DNA from 4 places in the Neorhizobium sp. LjRoot104 genome. Region 1 is predicted to be linked to each of the others. Evidence: riboswitches for the same ligand, from Rfam matches in the RefSeq annotation. Region 1 holds a riboswitch; each other region holds the start of a gene.
What was found. A riboswitch is a leader RNA that binds a small molecule or an ion and turns the genes downstream of it on or off. The one in region 1 is predicted to bind thiamine pyrophosphate.

Region 1 (4,208 bases):
TTTCGGCGTCGTCTCCGAAACCATCCTGCTCGGCCTCGGCGTCACCGTCATCACCGCGCTTCTCGGTTATCCGCTCGCCCACTGGCTGGCGCGCATGCCGGTGAAATACCGCGCGGCCGCCTTCGCGGTGATCCTCATTCCGCTGCTCACCAATGTGGTGGTGCGCTCGCTCGGCATCATCCTGCTGCTCGCGCCGGAGGGGCTGATCAATTCGGTCACCGGCCTCGTCGGCATTCCGCCGGCGAGATATATGCTGTTCACCCACGGCGCGGTCGCCGTCGCGCTGGCGCAGGTCTTCCTGCCGTTCATGGTGCTGGCGCTCTACGACAACCTGCAGAACACGTCTCCGCGCGTTCACGAGGCGGCCCAGAGCCTTGGCGCTTCTCCCGCTGTGCGGTTCCTCACCGTCGATCTGCCGCTTTCGCTGCCCGGCCTGCGGTCCGGTGCCGTCATCGTTTTCCTGATGGCGACCACGGCCTATGTCTCCGCCTCGCTGCTTGGCGGCAAGAAGGTCTGGACGACCGGCATGCTGGTGCTGCAGGAGGCGATCAAGAACCTCAACGCGCCGCTTGCCGCAGCACTTGCGATCATCATGACCGTGACCGGTCTCGCGTTTGCGGCGCTGTGCGCCTATCTCCTCAATCGCCTGATGCCGTGGCTGAAGGGCAAGCCCAGCAATCCGTTGAGCATTCCGCGCTGGATCGTGCCTGTCATCGACATCCTGGGGCCGGTTGTTTCGAAACTGCTGCTTGCCACCTCGCTGCTGCTCCTGCTGCTGCCGCTGGTGCTGGTCTGCATCCAGAGTTTCAACGACGTGCCCCAGGCGACCGCCTCCGGCTTCCGCGGCTTCACGCTGAAATGGTACGAGGCGGTGTTCTTTGCGGGGACCTATGCGGACGCCTTCTGGGTGTCGGTGCAACTGGCGGTCACCTCGATGCTGGTGGCGCTGGCGCTCTCTTTGCCGGCGGCGTTTGCGCTCGCCCGTTATCCGTTCAAGGGCCGGTCCGCGCTTCTGACCTTCTGGCTGCTGCCGATGTCGCTGCCGCATGTGGCGATCGGCGTCGGCATGCTGCGGCTGCTACAGATCTACCTGATCGTGCCGCCGTTCCTCGGCCTCGTGGCAATCCACGTGATCGTCATCCTGCCCTTCGCGATCACGTTGCTGACGACCTCGGTCATGGGCCTCGACCGGGCGCAGGAGGAAGCGGCTGCAAGCCTCGGGGCAAGCCCCGCGCGGCGGTTCTTCCTGATCATCATGCCGGGACTGGCGCCAGGGCTGTTTGCCGCCGGCATCGTCGGCTTCCTGCTGAGTTTCGGCGAGGTGACCGTCACGAGCTTCCTCACCACCGCCCGCCTGACGACCCTGCCGGTGCGCATCTACTCGGAATCGACCTTCAGCCTGGAGCCGACCGCGCATGCGATCTCGGCGGTGCTGATCGTCTTCACCGTCATCGCGCTGGTCCTGGTCGGCAGGGTGGTTCGCCTCGACCGTCTCTACGCACGATAAAAGGGAAACGACAGCGGGCCGGTCGTCCGGCCCGCTTGACAGGCATACTGAAAACCGACAGTTATCGTCTCAATTCCGAGGGGGGCATCTTGACGATGCTGAGATGGCGGTGAGCCGGACCCTTGAACCTGATCCGGGTCATGCCGGCGTAGGAACGGAAATAGGCGTCGCCCGACGATTTTTCTCTTCTCCGCTTCACCTGGATCTCCGTGATTGACTGATCTGGAGATCGACCGATGATATCCATTGTTTCCGTTGTGCCCAAGGGGTATCCGGCCCTGACGTGCAGGTCCGACGTGTAGCATCATGCGCGCGTCCCATGCGGTCATAGGCCTCGTCCTGCTTGTCGTTCTCTGGCAAGCGGGCGTCTGGCTGTTCGCTCCGCCCCGTTATATTTTGCCGTCTCCCCTTGCCGTCGCTTCCGCCTTCTGGCGGCAGCCGGGTTTCCTGCTGCAAAACAGCGTCGTCACGCTGACGGAAATCGCGCTCGGTCTGGTTATCGGCGCAGGCCTTGGTATCGCCACCGCCTTCGGCGTTGCGGCGCTGCCGCGGCTTGGCCGCCTCGTCTGGCCGATGGTGCTGATCTTGCAGGCCTTTCCCGTCTTCGTTCTGGCGCCGATCCTGGTTCTCTGGCTCGGTTTCGGGCTTGCCTCGAAAGTGGCGATGACGACGATCATCATCTTCTTTCCGGTCGCATCGGCTTTTGCCGATGGTCTTCGCCGCACGGATCAGGAAATCCTCGATGCGGTCTCGCTGGAGGGCGCGAGCCACTGGCAGACGCTGGTGACAATCCGCATGCCGCTGGCGATCCCGAGCCTCGTCTCTGGCCTTCGGGTCGCAGCACCGCTCGCGCCGCTGGGTGCGGTCGTCGGCGAGTGGGTCGGCGCTTCCGGCGGGCTCGGTTTCGTCATGGTCCAGGCCAATGCGCGCATGCAGACCGACACCGTGTTTGCGGCGATGGTCATACTCGCGATCCTCACCCTCATCCTGCGGCTTCTCATCGACCGGCTGACCGCCGGTCTCGCCCCCTGGGCCAGCGAAGCCGATCCTTCATTCTCATCCACAGCCAAATCCGCATCAGGGAGTTCCGTCCGATCATGATCCGTATCCTCACCGCGTCCTTCATCGCGCTGGCAAGCCTTGCCGCGCCCGCTTCCGCGCAGGCGGCCGACAAGCTCAGCGTGCTTCTCGAATGGTTCGTCAATCCGGACCATGCGCCGATGGTGATCGCCGAGCAGCGCGGCCTGTTTGCCGATGCCAATCTGGACGTCGAACTCATTCCGCCGTCCGACCCTTCCGCGGTGCCGCGTCTCGTCTCGGCCGGTCAGGCGGATATCGGCATCCACTACCAGCCCAATCTCTATCTCGACCACGAAGCCGGCCTGCCGCTCGTGCGTTTCGGGACGCTGGTCGAGACCCCACTCAACACCGTCACGGTTCTGGCGGACGGTCCGATCAAGAGCCTCAAGGACCTCAAGGGCAAGAAGGTCGGCTTTTCCGTCACCGGATTCGAGGATGCGATGCTGAAGCGCATGCTGGCTTCGGAAGGCCTTTCCAACGATGACGTGGAGCTGATCAACGTCAATTTCTCGCTGTCGCCCTCGCTGATCGGCGGCAAGGTGGATGCGACGCTCGGCGGCTTCCGGAATTTCGAGCTGACCCAGATGAAGCTGGAAGGCCATGCCGGCCGCGCGTTCTTCCCGGAGGAGCATGGCGTTCCGGCCTATGACGAACTGATCTTCGTTACCCGCCGCGATCTTGCTGCCGACAGCCGCCTGCCGCGTTTCCTGCATGCCGTCGAACAGGCCTCGATCTTCATCACCAACCATCCGCAGGAAGCCTCGCAGCTTTTCATCAAGGCCTATCCGAACCTCGACGACGAGCTGAACCGCACGGCCTTCTTCGATACGCTGCCGCGTTTTGCCAAGCGCCCGGCCGCCCTCGACCAGGGCCGCTATCAGCGTTTTGCCGCCTTCATGCAGGAGATGGGGCTGATCAGGACCGTGCCGCCGACCGGCGACGTCGCGGTCGAAATCAAATAGGCCAAGTCGCTGATATTGTTTGATTTGAACTCCGGGGTTCGCGTAACGTGATTTTCATGCCAGATCGGCGTTGCATGTTACGTACCCCGGAGTTTGCTTGACCATCGGACTTGCCCATGCGGAACTGATCGCGGTCCTTTCCGCCGTCACCGGCGACGAGCCGCGCGTCATGACGGTTCGCTCCGGCGATGCGCTGCCGTCCGGCCCTTTCGAGCTCGGCCACAGGAGCCTGCAGGCCGGGCTCCGCGAGTGGGTGGGGGACCAGACGGGCCATCCGCTCGGCTATCTCGAACAGCTCTATACGTTCGCCGACCGGGACCGGACCCATGAGGATGCCGAGGGGCGGACGATCTCGATCAGCTATCTCGGCCTCGTGCGCGAACAGGCGGCACCCGGCGCCGGCAAACCCGGCTGGCATGGCTGGTACGAATATTTCCCCTGGGAGGATCATCGCGGCGGGAGGCCGGATATCCTGGGTGCCATCACCGGCCGCCTGCAGGACTGGGTTGCGGCCGAACCGGCGCGGCGCGAGCACCGCAAGCGCCGAGTCGATTTCGCCTTCGGCCTCGATGGGGCCGCCTGGAACGAAGATCTCGCCCTGCAGCGTTATGAGTTGATGTACGAGGCGGGGCTCGTCACCGAGGCGGGCTGCTCGGCGG
Region 2 (4,208 bases), 1.5 Mb from region 1:
GGATCAGCGCCGTGATGACGATCTGCAGCAGCGACAGCGCGATGGCGCGCGGCGGGTCGAAATCGAAGCGCAGGGACTGGTAGATCGCCACTTCGAGCGTCGTTGCGGCCGGCCCTCCGCCGAGCACCAGGACAAGCGTGAAACTCGTGGCGCAGAGCATGAAGATCAGGCCCGTTATGCCGGGAATGACCCGGCGCGCCGCCGGCCACTCGATGAAACGGAAGACGGAAAAGGATTTCATTCCCAGGCTCGACGAAAGCAGCCAGTATTCCGCCGGCAGCCGCTCCAGCGCCGCCAGCAACAGCCGCGCGGCAAGCGGCAGGTTGAAGAACACATGCGCGAGAAGGATGCCGGATAGCCCGTAAATGCTGACCGGCTGCTCGAGGCCCAGTTTCAACAGCAGGCTGTTCATTACCCCTTGCCGGCCCCAGATGCCGATCAGCCCAAGCGCGCCGATCAGCACCGGCAGACCCATCGGCAATGCCATCAGCCGGATGATCCAGATCCGGCCCGGAAAACCTGAACGGCGCGCGAGTGCTAAGGCGACGGGGAGCGCGAAAACCACTGACAGTAGTGTCGAGAGAGCCGCCTGTAACAGGGTGAAGCGCAGAATTCGCCAGGTATAGACGGTGAACAGCCGGCCCTGGCTGCGGCCGGCATCGAAGGACAGAAGTGCGGCGACCGCCATGCCGACGAAGAGGGTGATGCCGGCCAGGCTCAGCAGCCCGCAGATTACTCCCCGTCTCCGCTCGGCCCTCGTCAGCATAGGATCAATTCATGCTCATGGCTGTCAGCCATTCGTCGATCCAGGCCTGACGGTTCCTGGCGACTTCGTCCGAGCCCATGAGGAACGTCTTTGCCGGCTGAACCAGCTTGCCGAAGGCGTCGGGAAGCGGCTCGGACGTCTTGGCCGCCGGCATCATCCAGTTGGTGGTCGGGATGACGTCCTGGAAGGCTGGCGACACCATGAATTTCAGGAACTGTTTCGCCAGATCCCTGTCTTTCCCGCCCTTCAGCAGGCCGGCGACCTCGATCTGGATGTAATGGCCTTCCGAGAAGGAGGCGGCCTGATAGCGGTCGGTCTTTTCCTCGACCATGTGGTAAGCCGGAGAGGTCGTGTAGGAAAACACCATCGGCACTTCGCCCTTGGTGAAGAGACCATAGGCTTCCGACCAGCCGGGCGTGACGGTCAGCACGCGTTTCCTGAGTTTTGCCCAGGCTTCCGGCGCCTTGTCGCCATAGACCGATTTCACCCAGAGCAGCAGGCCGAGGCCGGGTGTCGAGGTGCGCGGGTCCTCTATTGCGATCTTCTGGGCCGGATCGCCGTCCACCAGTTCCTTGAGGCTCTTCGGCGGGTTCTTCATCGCCTGGGTGTCGTAGACGACGGCGAAATGCCCGTAGTCATAGGGAATGAACGTGTCGTCGCTGTAATTGCCCGGCACCTTGGCGGCGGATGCGTCGAGCCCATGCGGCTCGAACAGGCCGGTCGCCTTTGCCTCGGAGATCAGGTTGGTGTCGAGGCCGAGCGCGATATCGGCATCGGTACTCGGGCCTTCGAGTTTCAGGCGGGTGAGAAGCGCGACGCCGTCGGCGACGCCGACGAAATTCAGCTTGCAGGCGCAGGTCTTCTCGAACGCCTCTTTCACCTTGGGACCTGGACCCCAGTCGGAAATGAAGCTCTCGTAGGTGTAGACGGTCAGCGTCTTTTCCTGCGCCTCGACCGGCGCGGAAAGGCAAAGGGCGGCTGCGGCCGAGAATATGGAAAGAATGGTCCTGCGCATCAGCGCCTCCTCGCTTTGTGACAAAGGGGACCAGGCGCTGATGAAGAGCCGTCTAATCCCTCCGCCGGTGTTAACCGGATCAGGTTCCGCGGGTTGGCCAAAGGCCTCTCAGCCGCGTGAAAACGCGCGGCACCCCGTTAGAGCGGATCAGATTTAGCGGCGGCGGGAATGGCTGGCAAGAGGCTGTTTCTTGCTGGCCACGGGCGGATCCCGCAGGATTAAAATTCCTCAGTGGTTCTGGGAAAACACTTTGAGTTCACGCGGAACGACCGCCATCCCGCCGAGACGGTTGGCGACGGCATAGTCGATCGTCTTCTCGACCACATCAGGCATGACCGGTTTGGTGAGGACGCCGAGCGACCCTTTGATGCCGGCTTCCACGTCGTCCGGGTTGCCCGTCATGAACACGACGGTGATGCCATACTGCTCCGCAAGCTCGCGGCCGATCTCCGGACCGGTCCGACCGTCGGAAAGATTGACATCGACGAGGGCAATATCGGCATAGGCAGCGAGCGCCAGGGCGTGTTTGCGGGCATTGGCAAAACCAGCGACTTTCAGGCCCATGGATTCGATCGTCTCTGCCACATCGAGCGCGATCAGAAACTCGTCTTCGACGATCATAACTCTTTGATTCATCGCCTCAGTGGCCAGCCGACGACGCGTAACATTTGTCAGCATTGGATGCCCCCATTCGGTTGATCGGTTCCCGGAAGGCCGATGCGTCCCCGGGACATCTCGACCACTGTTCACACTGAGAACGTCTCGGGACATCATATGTTCCGGTCCGCGACAAATATTTTTTCAGCTAACTACTTGTTAAGCTTAACAAATCGCAAATCAGCCTTCGATTTCCTCACGCAGCATTTCGAGTTCCAGCCATTCCTCTTCCATTTTGCTGATGCTTTGACGCAGCTTTTCCATCTCCGCCGCCAGCTTGTTGAAGGCGGCCGGATCCTTGCTGAAGAGGTTCGGATCGGCCATTTTCTCCTCGCGGGCGGCGATCTCGGCCTGCGCCTTTGCCATTTCCTTCGGCAGGTTTTCGAGCGCGAACTTCTGCTTGAAGGAGAGCTTGCCCTTGCCCCGGGGGGCTTCGGCGGCGGGAACCGCCGCATCGGCTTTTGCCTTGTCCGCCTTTTCCGCGCGACGCCTTTCTTCCTGCGCGCCTTTGCGCTGCGCCAGCATATCGGTGTAGCCGCCGGCATACTCGATCCAGCGGCCGTCCGGTGCGTCGGGATTGGCGGGGGCGATGGTCGAGGTCACGGTCCGGTCGAGGAAGTCTCGGTCGTGGCTGACGAGGATGACGGTGCCGGTGTAGCCGGCGACGATTTCCTGCAGCAGGTCGAGCGTCTCGATGTCGAGGTCGTTGGTCGGTTCGTCCAATATCAAGAGGTTCGAGGGCCTTGCCATGATGCGGGCGAGCATCAGCCGGGCGCGCTCGCCGCCGGAGAGGTTCTTGATCGGTGTCCTGATCTGTTCCGGCTGGAACAAAAAGTCCTTCATGTAGCCCGCGACATGCCGCTGCTCGCCGTTGACCAGCAGCGTCTCGCCACGACCGTCCGTCAGATAATGGGACAGCGTGTCTTCGGGGTTCAGGTCTTCGCGCTTCTGGTCGAGCGTTGCGATTTCCAGATTGGTGCCGAGCTTGACGGTGCCGGTATCGGGCGCCAGCTGGCCGGTCAGCATTTTCAGAAGCGTCGTCTTGCCGGCGCCGTTCGGGCCGACGAGACCGATGCAGTCGCCGCGATGCACGCGGATCGAGAACGGCGCGACGATCGGCCGGTCATAGCTCTTGGTGATGTTTTCCGCCTCGATGACCAGCTTGCCGGATTCGCGGCCTTCGCTGACGCTCGCCTGCACCGTGCCCTGCGGTCCCTTGTGGCCGCGATAATTGCTGCGCATCGTCTGCAGTTCGCCGAGGCGGCGCATGTTGCGCTTGCGACGGGCGGTGACGCCGTAGCGCAGCCAGTGTTCCTCGCGCTCGATCGCCTTGCCGAGCTTGTGCTGTTCCAGCTCTTCCGCCTCCAGCACCTCATCGCGCCAGGCTTCGAACTCGCCGAAACCGCGGTTGAGGCGTCGCGACGTGCCGCGGTCGAGCCAGACGGTGGCATTCGAGACCTTTTCGAGGAAACGCCTGTCGTGGGAGATCACCACCAGCGCGCTTCTGGTCTTGCGCAACTCGTCTTCCAGCCATTCGATGGTCGGCAGGTCGAGATGGTTGGTCGGCTCGTCGAGCATCAGGATGTCCGGCTCGGGCGCCATGACGCGGGCAAGCGCCGCGCGGCGGGACTCGCCGCCGGAGAGCGTGTTCGGGTCTTCCTGGCCGGTGAGGCCCAGATGTTCGAGCAGATAGGTGACGCGATAGGGATCGTCGCCCGGGCCGAGGCCTGCTTCGGCATAGGCCTGCACGGTCGAAAACCCGGCGAAATC
Region 3 (4,208 bases), on a different contig from region 1:
GGTTTCGAGCGCGGCGGAAAAACGCAGCACGTCCTCCGCATTGCGGCCGAAGGCGATCACGTCTGTCACCTGCGGCTTACCCGCTGTCAGCGTGCCGGTCTTGTCGAGCGCGACTGCGGTGATCTTGCCGAGCGTTTCCAGCACCGCGCCGCCCTTCATCAGCAGGCCACGGCGGGCGCCCGACGACAGCGATGCGGCGATCGCCGCCGGCGTCGAGATCACCAGCGCGCAGGGGCAGCCGATCAAGAGGATCGCCAGGCCCTTGTAGACCCACTCGCTCCAGGACGCGCCGGCGACAAGCGGCGGCAGGATAGCGACCAGAGCGGCAACCGCGACAACGCCCGGCGTGTAATAACGCGAGAAACGGTCGATGAAGCGTTCGGTAGGGGCCTTGCTTTCCTGCGCCTCCTCGACCAGCCGCACGACGCGGGCGATGGTATTGTCCTCGGCGGCGGTCGTCACGCGAACCCGCAAGGCCGCATCACCGTTAATCGTACCGGCAAACACCGTGTCATCGACGCCCTTGGAGACCGGCGTGCTTTCGCCCGTCACCGGCGCTTCATCGATCGCGCTTTCACCGGCGACGATGACGCCGTCCGCCGAAATACGGTCACCGGGACGCACGAGGATGATCGCGCCGACGGCAAGGTTTTCCGCCGGCACTTCACGGGTCTGGCCGTTCTCTTCAAGGAGCGCGTTCTTCGGCACCAGCGCGGTCAGGCTCTGGATGCTCTGCCGCGCCTTGCCGGCCGCGACCCCTTCCAGCAGTTCGCCGATGAGAAAGAGGAAGACCACGGCGGCAGCCTCTTCGGAGGCATCGATGACCACCGCGCCAACGGCGGCGATCGTCATCAGCATCTCGATCGAAAACGGCGTGCCGGCGAATGCGGCCATGATCGCGCGGCGCGCGATCGGCACGAGGCCGATCAACATCGCGGCCGTAAAGATATAAGTGTCATAGGCCGGAATGAGATGGCCGATCCCGTAAGCCACGGCCAATGCAATGCCGACCAGGATGGTCAGGCGACCCTTGGCCGATTTCCACCACGGCCCATCCATCGGCTCGTGATCGTGGCCGTGCAGGCCTTCGATTTCCCTGGAGCCGTGGTCGTGATCGTGATGCGCGTGGTTGGAATGATCGTGCCCCCCGTCATGGTCATGATGATGGTGATCGCGCGCCTTGCCGATCTCCCCCGCAAGGGGGGAGACCGGGCGTTTGCCTCTTCCCAAAGCCCGGAGCGTATACCCCAGCCCGACGACCTTCTTCTCGATCGCGACGAAATCGCCCGTGCCGTCATGCTTCACCGTCATCGTGCCCGAGGCGACCGAAACGGACACGTCCTCGACGCCCGGCATGCGGCGCACCGCCGTGTCGATCTTCGTCGCGCAGCTGGCGCAATCCATCCCGCCAACCTTGTATCGTGCCTGTGTCGTCGCGTTCATCGTCTCATTCCCGTTGGATCGAGCCACCTGTCTACAACCTCTAGCGACTAGAGCTGCAAGGCCCCTCCAAGAAAAAATCACTGGCGAAGCGCATTGTCTTTGCTGTAAGCCGTGGTGAAGACAGGGGCGTCCGGCAAAGCCGGGCTGAGAAGCACCCTTAGAACCTGAACCAGATCATGCTGGCGGAGGGAGTCGCCCGGGCGTTCAACATTGCGCCCCGCGCCTGCTCCGCCGAACGAGGCAGACATGCAGACGACAATGCCCCTTGGACAGACCCCCGGCCAGCTGCTGACCGCGATGCGCGCCAAAAACCCGCTCGTCCAGAACATCACCAATTTCGTGGCGATGAACATCGCCGCGAACGTGATGCTCGCGGCCGGCGCCTCTCCCGCCATGGTTCATACAAAGGAAGAGGCCGGCGAATTCGCCCGCATCGCCGCGGCGTTGACGATCAATATCGGAACGCTGTCACCGGATTTCCTGGCCGGAATGAAGGCCGCCGCCACCGCCGCAACCGATACAGGCAGGCCCTGGGTGCTCGATCCCGTCGCCCACTACGCCACTGCATACCGCCGCGCGGCACTTTCCGAGCTCATGGAGTTGCGGCCGACGGTCATACGGGGCAACGCCTCGGAAATCATTGCGCTGGCCGGCAGCCAGTCGAGCGGCCATGGCGTCGATAGCGGGGACAGCGTCACGGCGGCCGAAGGCTCGGCCATTGCCATCGCTCAGCAGAAGACCTGTGTGGTTGCCGTCACCGGCGAGGTGGATTTCGTCACAGACGGCCGGCGTTCGGTTCGCATCTCCGGCGGTTCGGCCTTGATGCCGCGCGTCACCGCGCTCGGCTGCTCGCTCACCTGCCTTGTCGGCGCCTTCGCCGCGAGCGCGGACGACCCCTTCGAGGCGACGGTCGCCGCATTGGCCATGTTCGCCGTTGCGGGCGAGGAAGCCGCCCTCACCGCCTCGGGCCCCGGCTTCTTCTCCCCCATCTTCCTTGATCGCCTCGCTGCCCTGACCGGTGAGTCGCTCGATGCCCAAGCAAGGATCGTCGCGGCATGACCAAGATTTTCGATCTTTCCGTCTATCTCGTCCTCGACCCGGATCTCTGCCGCGGCATCGGTATGATCGAGACGACAAGGCTTGCGGTTGCCGGGGGTGCCACCATCGTCCAGCTCCGCGACAAACAGGCGGATACGGCAAAAATGGTCGAAACCGGCCGGGCGCTGAAGGCCGTGCTATCCGGTACCGGCGTGCCTCTCATCATCAATGACGACGTGGAGGCGGCTGTCGCGATCGGTGCCGAAGGCCTGCATGTCGGCCAGAGCGACATGGTCGCGGCGATGGCGCGGCAGCGTGTCGGTCAAGGCATGATCCTCGGCCTCTCGGTGGAAACCGAGGAGCTGGCGCGGCGGGTGGATCAGTCGATCGTCGATTATGTAGGCATCGGCCCGGTATTTGCGACCAGCACCAAGCCGGACCACAAGCAGCCAATCGGTTTCGACGGGCTTGGGCGCATCGCCGCCATGGCACCGGTTCCGGCTGTCGCAATCGGCGGCGTCAAGGCGGAACATGCCGGCCCGGCACTCGCCGCCGGCGCAAAGGGCCTCGCGGTGGTTTCCGCCATCTGCGGCCAGCCCGATCCCGAAGCCGCTGCCCGCAGGATCGCTGCGGAAATCGAGAGAGCACGCGCATGACCATCAAAAACGTCCTGTCGATTGCCGGTTCGGATCCCTCCGGCGGCGCCGGCATCCAGGCGGACCTGAAAACCTTCGCGGCGCGCGGCACCTATGGCATGGCGGCGCTGACCGCGCTGACGGCCCAGAATACCCAAGGGGTCACGGGAGTGCACGCGGTGCCTGCCGCTTTTGTCGCAAACCAGATCCGCACGATCTTCCTCGACGTGCGCGTCGATGCGGTGAAGATCGGCATGATCGCCAATGCGGAAATCGCCGGGATCGTCGCCGACATACTGCGCCCCTACCGGGACAGCGTGCCGATCGTGCTCGATCCGGTGATGATCGCCAAGGGCGGATCGCCGCTTCTGGCGCTCGATGCGGTGGATGCCGTTACCTATAAGCTGATGCCGATTGCCGCCGTCGTCACCCCCAACCTGCCGGAAGCCGCCGCCCTGCTCGGCGAGGCGATCGCCACGACCCGCGAACAGATGGCGGACCAGGCCGAGCGGCTGCTGAAGATCGGCCCCAAGGCCGTATTGGTGAAGGGAGGCCATCTGGAAAGCGAGGACAGCCCGGACGTGCTCGCCGACGCCACCGGCATCCACTGGTTTGAAGGCAAGCGCACCGCGACGAGCAACACCCACGGCACCGGCTGCACGCTTTCGAGCGCGATTGCGGCGGAACTTGCCAAGGGCGCCTCGCCGGCTGAAGCGATCACGGTCGCCAAGACCTATCTCGCCGGCGCGATCACCGCCGCCGACACCCTCACCGTCGGCACCGGCCACGGACCGGTATCGCATTTTTACGAGTGGTGGTGAGGCGATCCCCAAGGTGAAGGGCCCCGATCGCATCGGGGCACGACATCCTTTATCCCGAGCCGTCGAAGGGGTCCCGCCGGCGACCTTCCCGCAGTTGAAAGTGAGAACATAGCTGCCGGCTCGACAAGGGTGGCGACGGGTTCTCAGCCCTTCTGCGCTGCAATCTTCTCGAAGACGATTGCGATTTCCTGGCTGCCGTAGGGCTTCTTCAGAAGCACGGCGCCATCTACTGCCGCCTCGTCGGGAATGCGGTCGTTGCCGGTCGCAAACA
Region 4 (4,208 bases), 1.7 Mb from region 1:
GAAAGCATACCCGCCTACCTCTCTGTCTTGCCGGACGTCTCCCCTTCAAGGGGAGATCGCATACGGAGCGCGACGGTGTGGCACGTCTAACCCTCCCTCTTGTGGGGAGGGTGGCCGGCAGGCGGGAGGGGTTTCATGCTCGGCGAAGCCCCTCCCCAACCCCTCCCCACAAGGGGGAGGGGCTCCACGCACCGCTTCACATCTTCATATGCTATAGCCCTGCCTTGAAGGGGGAGAAATAAAAGCATAGCCTCGTTTATCAGCAGCCGGCCAGCTCACCCTTCCCCCACCGGCATGTAAAGATCGCCCCCGTCGCGATACCTGGCGGCCATCGCCTCAAGACCCTCCTTCTGTGCCTCGGCACGGATATCGTGAGAAATCCGCATCGAACAGAATTTCGGGCCGCACATGGAGCAGAAATGCGCCACCTTGTGCGCCTCCTTCGGCAAGGTTTCGTCATGCATCGATCGCGCCGTTTCCGGATCGAGCGACAGGTTGAACTGATCCTCCCAGCGGAATTCGAACCGGGCACGCGACAGCGCGTCGTCGCGCACCTGCGCCGCCGGATGGCCCTTGGCGAGATCGGCGGCATGCGCCGCGATCTTGTAGGTGATGACGCCGACTTTCACGTCGTTGCGGTCCGGCAGGCCGAGATGTTCCTTCGGCGTCACGTAACAAAGCATGGCGGTGCCGAACCAGCCGATCATCGCGGCCCCGATGCCGGACGTGATGTGATCGTAACCCGGCGCGATGTCGGTGGTCAGCGGCCCGAGCGTATAAAACGGCGCCTCGCCGCAGACCGCGAGCTGCTTGTCCATGTTTTCCTTGATCTTGTGCATCGGCACATGGCCGGGGCCTTCGATCATCACCTGGCAATCCTTCGCCCAGGCGATCTTCGTGAGTTCGCCGAGCGTTTCCAGTTCCACAAACTGCGCCGCATCGTTCGCGTCGGCGATCGATCCCGGACGCAGGCCGTCGCCCAGCGAGAACGACACGTCATAGGCCCGGGCGATATCGCAGATTTCCTCGAAATGCTCGTAGAGAAAACTCTCCCTGTGGTGATGCAGGCACCACTTGGCCATGATCGAGCCGCCGCGGGAAACGATGCCGGTGACGCGATTGACGGTGAGCGGGATATAGGAAAGCCGCACGCCTGCATGGATGGTGAAATAATCGACGCCTTGCTCGGCCTGCTCGATCAGCGTGTCGCGATAGACCTCCCAGGTCAGGTCCTCGGCGATACCGTTCACCTTTTCGAGCGCCTGATAGAGCGGCACGGTGCCGATCGGCACCGGCGAATTGCGGATGATCCATTCCCGGATATTGTGGATGTTGCGGCCGGTCGACAGGTCCATGACCGTATCGGCGCCCCAGCGGATCGCCCAGACCATCTTCTCGACCTCCTCGGCCATCGAGGAGGTGACGGCCGAATTGCCGATATTGGCGTTGATCTTGACCAGGAAATTGCGGCCGATGATCATCGGTTCGGATTCGGGATGGTTGATGTTGGCGGGAATGATCGCCCGGCCTTCCGCCACCTCCCGGCGGACAAATTCCGGCGTCACGAAATCCGGCACATGGGCGCCAAAACTCTCGCCATCGCGGATAAGCGGCTCCCTGGCCGCCTGACGGCCGAGGTTTTCACGGATGGCGATAAATTCCATTTCCGGGGTGACGATGCCGGCCCGGGCGTAGGCGAGCTGGGTGACGGCCCTGCCCGCTTTCGCCTTGAAGGGCTGGTTGCGAACGGGAAATTCCGGCGTCAGCCGGTCGCCGGAAACGAAGCCGTTATCCTCCGGCCTGACGAAACGGCCTTCATAGGTTTCGACATCACCGCGAGCGACAATCCAGCTTTCGCGCAGGCGCGGCAGGCCGGCATCGATGCTGATCACGGTGCCTTCTGCGGTATAGGGTCCGGAGGAATCGTAGACGGTGACCGGCGGTTCGCCGGATGTCGGATGCAATGCGATCTGGCGCATCGGCACGCGGATGTCCGGATGGATCGTTCCTGCTTTCAGGACTTTCGTGGAGGCGGGAAGCGGGCCGGTGGTGACGACCGGCGTGAGCTTGGTGGTTGCAATATTCATGGCTCGAGGCTCCAAGGTTTGACGTTTGGAGACCCAGTTCCAGTGTTGGAATGATGGAAAAACACCTCGGAATCCGAAGGACGGATACCCGCCCTGGCTGCCGCTGCGCCCGCACCGTCCCTACGCCAGTATGAACTGGATCAGGTTCAACGGGTCACTGCGCCTCGGCCGGCCAAAGCCGGTCCGACCAGCAGTATCTCAGCCCCTTGACGGGACCCCCCTGGTGAATGGCGCCATCAGAAACCCGCGGGCCGTTCATGTCAAGCCGGCCCATGCCGATGCCGATCGATCGGATTTTACGGAATCCCGCATCCCTAACTTCACGACGTTCATTTCCGGAATCTTATGCTTTCCTGCGTAATAAGGTCCCCAGCGATGAACGCAGAATTCGAACGATCCGGAGATGTCGAGATGAACGAGACCATTCGCGAATTGCTGACACGGGTAGGCGGCCTTCCGGTCGCGGTGACTGAACTGGAAGACGGCGCCGATCTTTATGCGGCCGGTCTCTCCTCCTTTGCATCCGTACAACTGATGCTCGGCCTGGAAGAGGCCTTCGACATCGAGTTTCCGGACAGCCTTTTGAACCGCAAGTCCTTCGCCAGCATAGCGGCGATCGAGCAGACGGTTTCGCATATCCTGAAAGCCCACGAGGCCGCTTGAGATGAGCCTCCCCGCCTTTGCCGCCGACATGAGCCTGAACGCCCGCGCTCACCGCGTGGCAGCCGTTGCGGCTGAATTTGCCGACCACGTCGACCGTGACGGCCGCTTCCCCAGCGAGGCGGTCGATGCCATGAAGGCCGAGCGCCTGATCGGCATCCAGATCCCGACCGCGTTCGGTGGCGATGGCGCCTCGATCACCGAGATCGCCGAGGTCTGCTCCATCCTGGGACAGGCCTGCGCCGCAAGCGCCATGGTTTTCGCCATGCACCAGATCAAGGTTTCGAGCCTCGTGGAACACGGTGGCGACAGTGAATGGCATAAGGACTTCATGCGCGAACTTGCCGGCCGCCAGCTTCTCGTCGCCTCCGCGACGACCGAGGGCGGCATCGGCGGCAATATGCGCAACTCGATCTGCGCGATCGAGGTCGAGGGCGACACCTGCCGCCTGACGAAGGATGCGACGGTGATTTCCTACGGCGCCCATGCCGATGCGATCATGGTCACCTCGCGCTCCAGCGAGAACGCCGCCCCGACCGACCAGGTCATGACCGTCTTCAGACAAGGCCAGTATACCCTGCAGAAAACCGTCGATTGGGATACGCTCGGCATGCGCGGCACCTGCTCGGACGGTTTTCTCTTCAGGGGCGAAGCGCCGTCCGTCCAGATCTTCCCGAAGCCGTTCGCCGAGATCGCGGCGCAATCGATGCTCGCCACCTCGCATCTCCTCTGGAGCGCGGTCTGGTACGGGATCGCCGCCGACGCGGTACTGCGCGCCCAGGCCTTCGTGCGGGCCGCAGCCCGCAAGGCGGGCGGCACCCAGCCGCCCGGCGCGCTGAGGCTCGCCGAAGCCTCGAACCTGCTGCAGCTCCTCAAGGCGAGCATCCTGTCCGGCCTCAAGACCTACGCGGACGCCAAGGCGGATCACGACCAGCTATCGTCCATGGCTTTTTCGATCGCCATGAACAACGTCAAGCTGGCTTCCTCCGAGACGATCCTGACCATCATCAACCAGGCGATGATCATCTGCGGCATCATGGGCTACAAGAACGGTACGCCTTACAGCCTCGGCCGGCACCTGCGCGATGCGCATTCCGCCCAGCTGATGATTTCCAACGACCGCATTCTCGGCAATACGTCGACCATGCTGCTCGTTCAGAAACCGGACACCAGCCTGCTCGGCTGACGCCCCGTCATTTCAGATGTAGTTTGTTGAAAGAATGAGGTGAAGCCATGGATATTCAGGTCCCCTTTCTCGACCGCCTGTTCGATGCAGGCCTGCTGATCGAGACCGGCGTTGACGGACTGTATGGCCGAAGCGGCCAGTTCGAAGACGTCATTGCCGCCTTTGAACGCCTGATCGACAAGGTCGGCGGCGCCGACGGTGCCGAGGCCATGCGCTTCCCGCCGGGCATGAACCGCGCCTTCTTCGAGACCAGCGGCTACATGAAGAGCTTTCCG

Region 2: it holds a riboswitch for thiamine pyrophosphate, as region 1 does, so the genes downstream of both, thiB (thiamine ABC transporter substrate binding subunit) here and ACSQ8R_RS10980 (ABC transporter permease) in region 1, are expected to answer to the same signal.
Region 3: it holds a riboswitch for thiamine pyrophosphate, as region 1 does, so the genes downstream of both, thiM (hydroxyethylthiazole kinase) here and ACSQ8R_RS10980 (ABC transporter permease) in region 1, are expected to answer to the same signal.
Region 4: it holds a riboswitch for thiamine pyrophosphate, as region 1 does, so the genes downstream of both, thiC (phosphomethylpyrimidine synthase ThiC) here and ACSQ8R_RS10980 (ABC transporter permease) in region 1, are expected to answer to the same signal.

The regions. Positions count from the first base shown of each region.
Region 1 is NZ_CAXURS020000001.1:2,194,635-2,198,842, reverse strand. It holds gene ACSQ8R_RS10985 (ABC transporter permease subunit) at 1-1,507, shown strand, start outside; TPP riboswitch at 1,576-1,679, shown strand; gene ACSQ8R_RS10980 (ABC transporter permease) at 1,814-2,608, shown strand; gene ACSQ8R_RS10975 (ABC transporter substrate-binding protein) at 2,605-3,549, shown strand; gene ACSQ8R_RS10970 (NUDIX hydrolase) at 3,647-4,208, shown strand, end outside.
Region 2 is NZ_CAXURS020000001.1:3,696,669-3,700,876, reverse strand. It holds gene thiP (thiamine/thiamine pyrophosphate ABC transporter permease ThiP) at 1-766, opposite strand, end outside; gene thiB (thiamine ABC transporter substrate binding subunit) at 771-1,781, opposite strand; TPP riboswitch at 1,821-1,928, opposite strand; gene ACSQ8R_RS18290 (response regulator) at 2,010-2,459, opposite strand; gene ACSQ8R_RS18285 (ABC-F family ATP-binding cassette domain-containing protein) at 2,619-4,208, opposite strand, start outside.
Region 3 is NZ_CAXURS020000002.1:1,268,432-1,272,639, forward strand. It holds gene ACSQ8R_RS28085 (heavy metal translocating P-type ATPase) at 1-1,443, opposite strand, end outside; TPP riboswitch at 1,556-1,651, shown strand; gene thiM (hydroxyethylthiazole kinase) at 1,702-2,502, shown strand; gene thiE (thiamine phosphate synthase) at 2,499-3,137, shown strand; gene thiD (bifunctional hydroxymethylpyrimidine kinase/phosphomethylpyrimidine kinase) at 3,134-3,937, shown strand; gene ACSQ8R_RS28105 (response regulator) at 4,081-4,208, opposite strand, start outside.
Region 4 is NZ_CAXURS020000001.1:3,879,560-3,883,767, forward strand. It holds gene thiC (phosphomethylpyrimidine synthase ThiC) at 276-2,087, opposite strand; TPP riboswitch at 2,187-2,319, opposite strand; gene ACSQ8R_RS19040 (acyl carrier protein) at 2,499-2,750, shown strand; gene ACSQ8R_RS19045 (acyl-CoA dehydrogenase family protein) at 2,752-3,933, shown strand; gene ACSQ8R_RS19050 (amino acid--[acyl-carrier-protein] ligase) at 3,981-4,208, shown strand, end outside.